Regions from separate parts of the Streptomyces chrestomyceticus JCM 4735 genome, predicted to be linked through region 1. Evidence: riboswitches for the same ligand, from Rfam matches in the RefSeq annotation. Region 1 holds a riboswitch; each other region holds the start of a gene.
The links. Region 1 has a riboswitch for cyclic di-AMP ahead of EJG53_RS10235 (M23 family metallopeptidase). Riboswitches for the same ligand answer to the same signal wherever they lie in the genome.

Region 1 (4,192 bases):
GCGCCCTGTCCGAGGGCACCGACAAGCACGACGCCGAGGAGTTCGCCGCCGAGCTGGAGCGCTGCGGCGCCACTCTGGACGCGCACGCCGACCACCCCGGCGTCCGGGTGTCCCTGGAGGTCCCGGCCTCCCGGCTGGACAAGGCGCTCGGCCTGCTCGCCGACGCCCTGCGCGCCCCCGCCTTCCCGGACGGCGAGGTCGAGCGCCTGGTGGCCAACCGCCTCGACGAGATCCCGCACGAGCTCGCCAACCCGGCCCGGCGTGCCGCGATGGCCCTGTCCAAGGAGCTGTTCCCGGCCGACTCGCGGATGTCGCGGCCGCGCCAGGGCACCGAGGAGACCGTCGCCCGTATCGACGCGGCGGCCGTGCGGGCCTTCTACGAGGCCCATGTACGCCCCGCCACGGCCACCGCGGTCGTCGTGGGCGACTTCATCGGCGTCGACCTGGACGCGGCCCTCACGGAGACCCTCGGCGCCTGGACGGGGTCGCCCGCCGAACCGGTGAAGGCCAGCCCGATCACCGCCGACGACACCGGCCGGGTCGTGATCGTCGACCGCCCCGGCGCCGTCCAGACCCAGTTGCTGATCGGCCGGATCGGCGCCGACCGGCACGACCGCGTCTGGCCCGCGCAGGTGCTCGGCACGTACTGCCTGGGTGGCACCCTCACCTCCCGCCTGGACCGGGTGCTGCGCGAGGAGAAGGGCTACACCTACGGGGTGCGCTCCTTCGGGCAGGTGCTGCGCTCCTCGGCCGACGGCGACGGCGCCGCGATGCTCGCCATCAGCGGCTCCGTGGACACCGCCTCCACCGGCCCGGCGCTGGATGACCTCTGGAAGGTGCTGCGCACCCTCGCGGCGGAGGGCCTGACGGACGCCGAGCGCGATGTGGCCGTACAGAACCTCGTCGGGGTCGCGCCGCTGAAGTACGAGACCGCCGCGGCTGTCGCCGGCACCCTCGCCGACCAGGTCGAGCAGCAGCTCCCCGACGACTACCAGGCCCGGCTGTACGAGCGGCTGGCGCGGACCGGCACGGTCGAGGCGACCGCCGCGGTCGTCAACGCCTTCCCGGTCGACCGTCTGGTGACGGTCCTGGTGGGCGACGCCGCCGAGATCGAGGAGCCGGTCAAGGCGCTCGGCATCGGAGAGGTGACGGTCGTCAAGGGCTGAGGGGCGTCACCGGCACGTCTCCGGCCCGGACGGACGGCCTGTGACCCGAGTGTGTGACGAACGGTGACATAAGGGATCCAGTGGTGCGCAGGCGCCACTGGATCTTCTTTATGTCCCAATTGTTGGGGGTGGTTGCACGGTGCCCGTGTGGCGTACGGCACAAATCCGGGGTTCTGTTTGCCGATTGAAAGTGGCCCCGTTTAGCGTCGATCCGGCTGTCCGCAGGATCACCGCCGCAACCGCGGCACGGACAGTCATCGCCGAGTCCCCGTACGGCGCGAGCCAGGGGAGCCGGGGACCCGCCCTCTTGTCGCCGACTTCGGCGCAGGAGGGGCCCGTCCTTGGGGTGAATCGGACGCCTTCCCGGAGGCGCCCGTAGGAGACCTTCCTGCTCCGAACCCGTCAGCTAACCCGGTAGGCGAGAGGGAAGGAAAGGACACAGCCAGCCCATGGCGTTCACCCGTGCCACCGGGAAGCACCGTGGTCCGAGCCGCAGCGCGCGGACGACCCGTAACCTCGCCGGCATAGCCACGCTCGCCGCGTCCGGCGTCATCGCCTCCGTCGCCTCCCCGGCCCTGGCGGCCGGCAACCCGGACGACGCGGGCAACCACGACACCGGCCTCCACCACGCCGTCGTCCTCGGCGACGAGCTCGCCGAGCAGATCGAGGCGCAGGCCGACGCGCAGCAGGAGGCCGCCGAGGCCGCCGCCGCGCAGGCCAAGGCCGAGGCCGAGGCGCGCAAACAGGCCGAGGAGGCCAAGCGCCAGGCCGAGGCCGAGGCCAAGAAGGAGCGCGAGGCCAAGGAGCGCGCCGCCCGCGAGGCCGAGCGCAAGCGCCTGCTCATGTACGTCGCGCCGATCGACGGCTCCTACGTCTCCACCAGTTACAAGGCGTCCAGCGGCCTGTGGTCCTCCGGCAGCCACACCGGCATCGACTTCCACGCCGACTCCGGGACCACCGTCCACGCCGTGGGCTCCGGCACCGTCGTCGAGGCCGGCTGGGGCGGCGCGTACGGGAACAACGTCGTCATCAAGATGAACGACGGCACCTACACCCAGTACGGCCACCTGTCGTCGATCAACGTCTCGGTCGGCCAGACCGTCACCCCGGGCCAGCAGATCGCCCTGTCGGGCAACACCGGCAACACCACCGGCGCGCACCTGCACTTCGAGGCCCGCACCTCGCCTGAGTACGGCTCGGACATGGACCCGGTCGCCTACCTGCGCTCGCACGGCGTGAACGTCTGACGGACACCCGTCCCGCTCGTCACTCCCGTCGCACCCGTCCCCCGTACGATGCCCCGGCCCCCGTGGCCGGGGCATCTGCGTTTCCGCCCGTGCGGCACCTGGCCAAAAAATATCCATGAATGCGCCATGGCCGTCGGATATCCGGTTCCTGTCGCATAGAGTCGCGTCGGGAAAGTCGCCGTCCGGCGGCATTTCCGGAAGTTCCCAGCGGATTACGGCGGAGGCACAGACGATGCGAGGTCCCCTTTCCGCGCATGTGGTGTGCACGGCGATCCGCGACGACATCGTATCCGGCGTCCTCCCGCCGGGCAGCCGCCTGATCGAGGAAATGCTGGCCGGCCGTTACGGGGTCTCCCGCGTTCCCGTACGCGAGGCGCTGCGCACGCTGCAGTCGGAGGGCTTCGTCGTCATCCGGCACCACGCGGGTGCCTGTGTGGCCGAGCCGACGGAGCGGGAAGCGGCCGACACCCTGGACGTCCGGGCGCTGCTGGAGCCGCTCGGCGCCGCGCGCGCCGCGGCCCGCCGCACCGCGGCGCACATCAAGGTGCTGCGCGGTGTCGTACGGCTGGGCCGTGAGCGCGCCCGGCACGGCCACTGCGCCGAGCTGCGCCAACTCGACGGCTGGTTCCACGAGACGCTCGCCCAGGCGTCCGGCAGTACGGGCCTGGCGGCGCTGCTCACCCAGGTGCGGCGCAAGATCGACTGGATGTACGTGGTCGAGCCCCCGGCCCGCGACGAGCGCTCCTGGGAGGAGCACGGGGCGGTGCTGGACGCGGTGGGCCGTGGGGACGCCGAACGGGCCCGCGCCCTGATGGCGGCGCACATCGAGCGCTCGCGCCCGGCGTACCGGCTGCGTCCGGTGGTTCCCGGGCCGGCGGTGAGGGATTCGAAACAGACCGTAAACACGGCGCGCGAACGGAATTAACAGGCGGGCCGTATACAAGCGGTAGGTGATTTCGTCGGGGTATCGGCAGGGGTTCCGGTGCGGTGCGGCGGGCTGCGGAAAAGTGCGGATGAATTACCGCGAGGGTTTTGCAGGGGTGCAGTGGAATCGCGGGGGAGGCGTTGCGGGAATTCCCCGGCGTGCTCCGTAGCGGCGGCGTGTGCATTTCCGGGGTGCCGCCCTTCGGCCGTGGCCTACGGCGACGCACGAAAAACGGCCCCGCCCCGGCGCCGGTGAACCGGCTACCGCGGCGGAGCCGCGAACACAGTGACCCGCGAAGCGGTTCAGACGGTCTCCGGGAGCTCCTCGAGGCCCTCGGCGACCAGCTTCGCGAGACGGTCGAGCGCGGCGTCGGCGCCCTCGGCGTCGGAGGCCAGCACGATCTCCTCGCCACCCTGGGCCCCCAGGCCCAGCACGGCCAGCATGGAGGCCGCGTTGACCGGGTTGCCGTCGGCCTTCGCGATCGTCACGGGAACCCCGGCGGCGGTGGCCGCACGGACGAAGATCGAGGCGGGGCGGGCGTGCAGACCCTCGGCCCAACCGACATTGACGCGGCGCTCAGCCATGGTGTTGCCCTTCAAGTCGTAACGGTTGTCTAGACCAGTGTCTCATGTCGCCGGGAGTGCTCCGGCAGCCCGCGGCGGCGCCGGGGACGGCGCTTTCCGCAGGCCGGGGGCACGCTACCGGCGGCTCCACGGCGCACGCCCGCACCGTCCGCCATCCGGGACCGCGCCGTCCAGTCCCCACCCGGCCCCTCCTCCTGAACCCTTCCGCCGCCGCGCCCGCCGCCCGGCCCCCTCCGTCCGGGGCCGACCGTCCCGACCCAGACTGCCCCG
Region 2 (4,192 bases), 6.2 Mb from region 1:
ATTGCTTTCGCCCGGCGGGACGTGCTCCCATCTAGCCCACGTACATCCTGTACATTTTTTACAGACGCTCAGGGAAGAGGAGCTCCCCATGAACGGCCCCCAGGCCCGATACGTCCTCCCGGAGTTCACCGAACGCACCTCCTACGGGGCCCGGACCCTGGACCCGTACTCCAAGCTGCTCGGCGAGCGGATCGTCTTCCTGGGCACCCCGGTCGACGACGCCGCGGCCAACGACGTGATCGCCCAGCTCATGCACCTGGACTACGACGCCCCCGACCGGGACATCTCGCTCTACATCAACTCCCCCGGCGGCTCGTTCACCGCGATGTCCGCGATCTACGACACGATGCAGTTCGTCGGCTGCGACATCGAGACGGTCTGCCTCGGGCAGGCCGCCTCCGTCGCCGCGGTGCTGCTGGCGGCCGGCGCGCCCGGCAAGCGCCTCGCGCTGCCGGGCGCCCGCGTCCTCGTCCACCAGCCTTCGTTCGAGGAGCCGGTGCAGGGGCAGGCCGACGACCTCCGCATTCAGGCGGACGAACTGCTGCGCACCCGGGCACTGCTGGAGGAACTGCTCGTACGGCACACCGGCCAGCCCCCCGAGCGGATCACCGAAGACCTCGAACGCGAGAAGGTCTTCAGCGCCGAGGCCGCCATGGAGTACGGCCTCATCGACGGGCTCACCCGCAGCCGCAAGCAGCACCCCGCGACACCGGGCGCGAGGTGAGCCCGGAATGTGGCCGCCCGAACTGCCGCCGCTGCCCGCGCTGACGCGCGCCGAGGGCGAGGTCATCGACAGCTACCTGGCGGTCCTGGACCTGCTGGGCCGCATCAACCCCGCCCGCGGCACGGACACGTACGGCGGCCTCCGTGCCGCGCAGGCCCTGGTCGGCAAGACCACCGCGCTACGGGACGCGCTGGCGCTCATGCACGACCGGGGCGAGAGCGAGCTGCACGCGGCAACGCTGGCGCAGGCCCTGCGCGTACTGGACGGTGAGCGCCGCGCGCGGCTGATCTCCGTACCGCCGCCGCAGAGTTGACGCGCCGCGTCCCCGTGCGGACGGGGACGCGGGCGCTTTCCCTTCTCGCCCCTGGCGCACCAGAGGCCCACCCCGACCCGCGCGGCACACGCCGGACAGAGGAGACAGAGGCGGCCAGGAGGTGCCGGAGCACCGCAAGGGCCCCACCCGTTCGACGACACGACGCCCGATCGGGCTCGCCCGAACGGCGTAGCCGCTGGGTCGCGTGCGGTGCCACACGGCTTGCGCGGCGTACGTACGTGTCGCCCGGAACGTGACGTTCCGGGGCTGGTACACGGATCCTCACCCGTCGCGGGCCTCCCCCGGGACGGCGTCCGTCCACCCGAACGGCGCAAGCGTGACCAAGCTCACATACAGCCGTTTCTGCTCGGAATCCGGGCGCGAGATGCGCAACGATCGCTTCGACGACAAGCCCCCGCCACAGCGGTGGGGCGGTCCGGGCGGACGCCCAATCCTGCCGCCGTACCGGATGTCTGGCCGATGCGCCTGGACCGGCAGGAGCGGAGGACCCGAGCACGACGGGACCGCCGGCCACCGCGGCCGGACGGCCTCTTGGGGTGAAGTCGTCACCACGACCGGGCATCTTCGCCTGCCCGAACCCGACAGGTACTCCTTCGCAGGCGGCTGACGAAGGGTTGCGCATGACTGCGCGTACCAGCACTTCCCCTCTGCTGGCGCGGGCCGGAGTGATCTCCTTCCTCGCCCTCGCCACGGTCGGCGGGACACTGGTCGTACCAGGGGCCACCGAGGACGCGACAGCCGCGTCCACCTCGGCCTCGGCACTGCGGATCGCCGCTTCCAAGAAGGGAGCGCCCTACAAGTACGGAGCCAGCGGGCCCTACCGATTCGACTGCTCAGGGCTGACGCTGTACTCGTTCAAACGGGCCGGGAAGCGGCTGCCGCGCACCGCTGCGGCCCAGTACAACCGCACCCGGCACCTGTCGGCGTCCGCGCGCCGCGCCGGTGACCTGGTCTTCTTCCACTCCCGCCGCGGCATCTACCACGTGGGGATCTACGCGGGGGCGGGCAAGATCTGGCACGCGCCCAAGCCCGGCACCGTGGTGCGGCTGGAGCGCATCTGGTCACGCAGCGTCTCGTACGGGCGGGTGGGCTGACCGCGCCGTCCCGCCAGGGCGGGTGTGGGGAACCGTACGGCTACGAGCCCCACACCGCCCGCACGCGGGGCGTACGCGGGCGCACCTCCCGCACGCCCGTGCGCGTCCGAGGAGTGATCAACGCGTCGGCGGATACCCGCACGCAATGACCCCCCTCACCGACGAGCACCGGAACGAACTGCCCGCACACCCCGAACCGCCGGGAACGAGTGAAGCGTCCGAGCCGCACCGGCCGCCCGGCTCCGCCCGGTACACCGTGTGCGCGGACCGCAACGAGACGCCCCTGGAGCGCTACGACCGCAACTTCGGCGAACTGCTCCAGGAGCTGCGCGTCCTGCAGACCGGCGTGCAGATCCTGTTCGCCTTCCTGCTGACGCTGGCGTTCACCCCGCGTTTCGTGTCCCTGGACGCAACGCAACGCGCGTTCTACGTGGGCACGTTACTGCTGGCCGTACTGGCGACGCTGCTGCTCACCGCGCCTGCCGCGGTGCACCGGGTGCTGTTCCGGCGGCGCGCGAAGGGGCTGATCGTGGAGGTCTCCGCGCGGCTGACGGCAGCCGGGATGGCGGTCCTCGCACTGGCGCTGGCCGGTGCCGTGCTCCTCGTCGTCGACGTCGTACTGGGGCGCGGGGCGGGAGTGGTGGCGGGTTCGGTGACGCTGGTGACGTGCGGCGGCCTGTGGGCGCTGCTGCCCCGCGTACTCGGCCACCGGAACGGGCACCTCAAGCCGCCGGCGCGCGACTCGTCCTCCTGAACGCCAGGGGGCCCGGGGGTGGCCTCCTGGTGCGGCGCTCCGGGCGCGGTGCCGTCGAAATCTTTTGTGACCTGGTCGTCCTTGCTTTGATGACGGAGAACCGATGGAGTCTCCTCAGCACGTGAGGAGACCCATGCACAGGCACCTGCCCCAGTACACGCACACCAGGACCGACTCGTGAACCTGCGCGGACTTCTGCGCCGCCGCTCCCCCGCCACGCCCTGCCCGGCCTGCGGCAGCACGGACGTGCTGTGGGAGGACGAGGGGGTCTACGGCGCCGGCGAACTGCTGTGGTGGTGCGCCTCCTGCCTGCATCAGTGGCACCCGGGCGACCTCGGCACCGGCGCGGACGGGGGCCCGGCGGCTCCCGCGAACGGCGCAGTATCGGTACCTCCCGCACAGCCCGCCACCACGATCACCCCACCGAAGCCCGCAGTACCGGCTCCTGCCACGCCTCCCGCGCCGTCCGTGCCCCCTGCCGCCCCTCCGCCTCCACCCCCGCTCCAGCCGCCGAACGCCCCCGCCACCGTCGCCGAACGGGTGATGCACGCCGCCGGGCTGATCCCGCTGGGCCCCTGCCCCGGCGCCTACGAGCCGTGGCCGTGCCGCTGTGCCCGCTGCGGCCGCGCGACCAGCCCCACCTACCGGCAGGTGCGGGACGAGGGCACGGGCTGTGCCTGCAGTACGGGCCGCCGCCGCAAACCGCGCTTCCTCACCAAACCCTGAGGAACCACCCGGAATCGCCTGGACCCCGCCGCCGGCCGATTTCCGCCGTTACGGCAGGAACAGCTTCCACGGCAAGGTGATCCAGACGGTCTTGCCCCCGGCCGCGGTGGGTTCGACCGTCACCTGCCCGCCCGACTCGGCGGCGAGGAAGCGGACGATCACCATGCCCCGGCCGTTGTCCTGCTGCACGGCGGCCGGCAGCCGCTTCGGCCAGCGCGGATGGTCGTCGGTGACACCGATCCACAGCCGTTCGTCGCGGTCCAGCCGGACATCGACGGTGAAGGCCGGTGACTGCCCGAACGTGTGCTGCACGGCGTTGGTGGCGAGTTCGGAGACGATCAGCCGTACGGCGTCGGCCGTCTCCGTCCCGTCCGGCAGGCCCCATTCGGCCAGTACGTCCATGACGTACCTGCGGGCCTCCGCCACCGAAACCGGTGCGCTGGGCAGAGTGAGTGAGGATTCCTGGTGGTCTGCCATCGCGACGCCGTCCCTTTCCCACCGAGGCTCGACTCCGGCCCGCCGCCGAAGGAAGCCGCCATCGCGTGCGGCCTCCCGGGCCC
Region 3 (4,192 bases), 3.1 Mb from region 1:
GCAGCGCCGCACGGCCGGTCAGGCGGCCCCGGCGGGGCCGTCCGGCGCGCTGGACGCGGGCGGCGGCCTGTTCGCCGAGCGCCTTGAGCCGGGTCGCGGTGGAGAACCGTTCCGCGGACACGTCGCCTCCCCTGGGTCACCGGGCCGGGACGGCCCGGCCCGCAGCACGTACGTCCCCGGCAACGGTACGGGACCGCCGCCGGGGACGTACGTATTCACGGCTGCCGGGGCCGTTCGCGGCCCTCGGGGGTCAGCCCTTGCGGTGCTTGTCAGTCCGCGAGGCGGAACCGCGGGAAGGCGGAGCGGCCCGCGTAGACCGCCGCGTCGTCGAGGATCTCCTCGATGCGCAGGAGCTGGTTGTACTTGGCGACGCGCTCGGAGCGGGCCGGGGCGCCGGTCTTGATCTGGCCGCAGTTGGTGGCGACGGCCAGGTCGGCGATGGTGACGTCCTCGGTCTCGCCGGAGCGGTGCGACATCATGCACTTGAAGCCGTTGCGCTGGGCCAGCTCGACGGCGTCCAGGGTCTCGGTCAGCGAACCGATCTGGTTGACCTTGACCAGCAGGGCGTTGGCCGAGTTCTCCTCGATGCCGCGGGCCAGGCGCTCCGGGTTGGTGACGAACAGGTCGTCGCCGACGAGCTGCACCTTGGAGCCCAGGCGCTCGGTGATGACGTTCCAGCCGGCCCAGTCGTCCTCGAACAGCGGGTCCTCGATGGAGACCAGCGGGTAGGCGCCGACCAGCTCCTCGTAGTACGAGGTCATCTGCTCGGCGGTGCGCTGCTCGCCCTCGAACTCGTAGACGCCGTCCTTGTAGAACTCGGAGGCGGCGACGTCGAGCGCCAGCGCGATGTCCTGACCGGGGGTGTAACCGGCTTCCTTGATCGCTTCGAGGATCAGGTCCAGGGCCTCGCGGTTGGAGCCCAGGTTCGGGGCGAAGCCGCCCTCGTCGCCCAGGCCGGTGGCCAGGCCCTTGCTCTTCAGGACCTTCTTGAGGGTGTGGTAGACCTCGGTGCCCCAGCGCAGCGCCTCGGAGAAGGACTCCGCGCCGATCGGGGCGATCATGAATTCCTGGATGTCCACGTTGGAGTCGGCGTGCGAGCCGCCGTTCAGGATGTTCATCATCGGGACCGGCAGCACGTGGGCGTTCGGGCCGCCGAGGTAGCGGAACAGCGGCAGGTCGCTGGCCTCGGAGGCGGCGTGCGCGACGGCCAGGGAGACGCCGAGGATGGCGTTGGCGCCGAGCGAGCCCTTGTTGTCGGTGGCGTCCAGGTCGAACATGGCCTGGTCGATCAGGCGCTGCTCGGTGGCGTCGTAGCCGACCAGCTCCGGGCCGATCTGCTCGATGACCGCGAGGACGGCCTTCTCCACGCCCTTGCCCTGGTAGCGGTTCGGGTCCCCGTCCCGCAGCTCGATGGCCTCGAAGGCGCCGGTCGAGGCGCCGGACGGAACGGCGGCACGGCCGGTGCTGCCGTCGTCGAGGCCGACCTCGACCTCGACCGTGGGATTGCCTCGCGAGTCGAGGATCTCGCGAGCTACGACGACGTCGATGGACGGCACGTTGTCTCCTTCATGGGTGTCTGGAGTTCTGCAGCACGAGCCTAACGGCCTCCGGGGGTTCCGCTCGCCGCCAGCCCGGTCCTCGGGACGAATACACCCGCAAAGCCCCTGTTCACGGGACGTATGGGCGCAATGTTCGCTGAACGGGGAAGTCGGCGGACGGGGCGGGGCGGGTCCGGCCGGGTGGGGCCCCTGGGGGCCGCGGCAGGCCCTTCAGGGGCCCGGCGCGGAGCCTCCGGGGTCCGGGGCGGCCGGTACGGCTCGCGGCGGACTCACGGGGAAAAGGGAGAAGCCCCGCCGCGGCGCCTGCGGGGGACAGGCACCGTGACGGGGCAGTCTCACGGGAAGAGCGGATTCCCGGGGTGAGCGGCCCCCGGGCGGCGGGGCGGCCCGTACGTACCGCCGTACGTACGGAGCGCCTCGGTCACCCGGGATCTCTCAGGGCTTCGGCCGGCTCAGACGGCCAGCTTCTGGCCCGGGAAGATCAGGTTGGGGTTGCCGCCGATGACGGACTTGTTGTTCGCGTAGACCGACTTCCAGTTCTTGCCGTGGGAAGCGGCGATCTTGGCGAGGGTGTCACCGGACTTCACGGTGTAGTTGCCCTCGGGGTTCGACTTCGGCGTGGACTTCTGGGCCGGAGCCGGGGTCTTGCGGGCCAGCTCCTCGCCCTGCTTGCGGGCCTCGGAGCGCGAGGTGCCCTGCGGGGCGGAGTAGGAGCGCTCCGACTTGTAGGACTTGTGCGACTTGTAGGACTTGTGCGAGCTGCTGCCCTGCGACGAGCCGCCGTCGGCCTTGGCGTTCGCGTTGCCCTGGCCGAGGTGGCCGCCGGCGCAGGTCCAGGCACCCGGGCCCTGGATGGCGAGCAGGCGCTCGGCCGCGGCGATCTGCTGGCTCTTGCTGGCCTGGTCGGCGCGCGGGGCGTACTGGGTACCGCCGGCGGCGGCCCAGCTCGAGTTCGAGAACTGCAGGCCACCGTAGTAGCCGTTACCGGTGTTGATCGACCAGTTGCCACCGGACTCGCACTGGGCGACAGCGTCCCAGTTGTTGCCCGCGGCGGAGGCGGAGGTGGCGCCCATCAGCGGGACGGCCACCGCGGCACCGGCGACGCCGGCCAGCGTGGCGACGCGGACGGCCTTGGAGGGACGACGGTGCTTGCCCTTGGTGTTCAGCATGGTTGTTCCTCACCGACGCCTGCGAGGTGAGCTGTCGGGTTCGGGCCATGTGAGTTGCCCGGCCGTGTGTGCTTCACACATGGCTTCACCCCTAGCCGGTTGGACCCGCTTCCGCGGGCGGGGCCGGCGCTTACCTTGGGTCCCCCGCTCCTGCCTTCGGCGCTCTCGCGTCGAGTGACCTCCGACCACCGGCAGGATTCGGCGTGTGATCGAAGGGCCCGCTTTGGCGAGCGATGAAGACGGTAAACAGGAACACCCCGCGGGTTCAAACCCCTACATCTGAGGCCAGTTGACCCCCAGACATCACAGGATCATCACATTTCCGCAGGTCGTCGCAGGTTTGGAAACAACGGACGGGACGGTCACCGCGGTCCCGAACGAGATCCATGTCTCACTTTCACCAAAGCGGGTGAATCACCGCGAACTACCCCTGCCGGTCGCTCAGCTCAAGGCGCTGACCAGGGTGGATAAGGTCCGGATCGCCCCCGATGACGCCTTTGTTGGCCGCGTAGAGCGCCGGCCAGCCCCCGTCGACCCCGCGGTCCTCGGCGATGGCTGACAGGTTGTCACCGGGCCGCACGGTGTAGTCACCTGGCGCGCCCGGGTCCGTACGGTGCGCGTCGCCGCCCCGCGAGGGGTGGCCCCCGCCGGACCGGCCCGCGTCGCCGGAGCCGGTGCCCGTACCGGTGCCCGTGTCCGCGCCCGTACCCGTGTCCGCGCCCGTACCGGGCTGCTCCGCGGGCCGGCCCCGGTGCTTGCCCTGTGACGGGGGCGTGGTGGGGCTCGTGGAGGCGCCGTCACCCGGAGTGGCCGGGTCGGTGGGCCGCGACGGGTCCTGCGTACGGCCCGTGCCGGACGGGTCCGGCGTACGGGACGGGTCCGGGGTGCCGGCCGGGCCGGTGGGTGACGGCTTCGGCTCCGGGGTGCGCGTACCGCCGGGCTCCGGCGTCCCGGACGGCTTCGACGGCTCGGAGGAGGGCGGCGGGGTGGACGGGGACGGCGAGGAGGGCTTCGGGGACGGCGTGGCCGTGCCGCCCGGGTCGACGTCCGGCCCGCTGCCGCCCTGCTTGAGTCCCGCGTTCACGGCGCAGCTCGGCCAGGGGTCGGGGCCGCGCGCGGCGAGGATGGACTCCGCGACGGCTATCTGCTGCGACCGGCTGGCCAGGTCGGGGCGCGAGGCGTACGCGGCGCCGCCGTTCTCGTCCCACATCTCCTGGGTGAGCTGGAGCCCGCCGTAGAAGCCGTTGCCCGCGTTGGCGCTCCACACCCCGCTGCTCTCGCACTGCGCGACGCGGTCCCAGGTGGCCGCGTCGGCGGCGTTGGCGCTGCTCGCGGCGAGCAGCGGCATGGCGAGGGCGCCGCCGGCGACTCCCGCCGTGACGAAGATGGCCGGAGCCTGGCGGGGGCGTCGGTGACGGCCGTTCCCGGAGCGCATGCGGTTGCCTTTCGAGCGGCGGTTGAGTT

Region 2: it holds a riboswitch for cyclic di-AMP, as region 1 does, so the genes downstream of both, EJG53_RS37820 (C40 family peptidase) here and EJG53_RS10235 (M23 family metallopeptidase) in region 1, are expected to answer to the same signal.
Region 3: it holds a riboswitch for cyclic di-AMP, as region 1 does, so the genes downstream of both, EJG53_RS24550 (LysM peptidoglycan-binding domain-containing protein) here and EJG53_RS10235 (M23 family metallopeptidase) in region 1, are expected to answer to the same signal.

What each region holds. Positions count from the first base shown of each region.
Region 1 is NZ_BHZC01000001.1:2,503,423-2,507,614, reverse strand. It holds gene EJG53_RS10240 (M16 family metallopeptidase) at 1-1,166, shown strand, start outside; cyclic di-AMP (ydaO/yuaA leader) riboswitch at 1,415-1,602, shown strand; gene EJG53_RS10235 (M23 family metallopeptidase) at 1,616-2,413, shown strand; gene EJG53_RS10230 (GntR family transcriptional regulator) at 2,646-3,338, shown strand; gene EJG53_RS10225 (HPr family phosphocarrier protein) at 3,641-3,922, opposite strand.
Region 2 is NZ_BHZC01000001.1:8,747,722-8,751,913, reverse strand. It holds gene EJG53_RS37830 (ATP-dependent Clp protease proteolytic subunit) at 89-724, shown strand; gene EJG53_RS37825 (hypothetical protein) at 732-1,037, shown strand; cyclic di-AMP (ydaO/yuaA leader) riboswitch at 1,511-1,675, shown strand; gene EJG53_RS37820 (C40 family peptidase) at 1,679-2,152, shown strand; gene EJG53_RS37815 (DUF6328 family protein) at 2,298-2,906, shown strand; gene EJG53_RS37810 (hypothetical protein) at 3,084-3,632, shown strand; gene EJG53_RS37805 (ATP-binding protein) at 3,681-4,109, opposite strand.
Region 3 is NZ_BHZC01000001.1:5,650,928-5,655,119, reverse strand. It holds gene EJG53_RS24560 (FtsB family cell division protein) at 1-121, opposite strand, end outside; gene eno (phosphopyruvate hydratase) at 270-1,556, opposite strand; gene EJG53_RS24550 (LysM peptidoglycan-binding domain-containing protein) at 2,012-2,728, opposite strand; cyclic di-AMP (ydaO/yuaA leader) riboswitch at 2,730-2,900, opposite strand; gene EJG53_RS24545 (LysM peptidoglycan-binding domain-containing protein) at 3,153-4,163, opposite strand.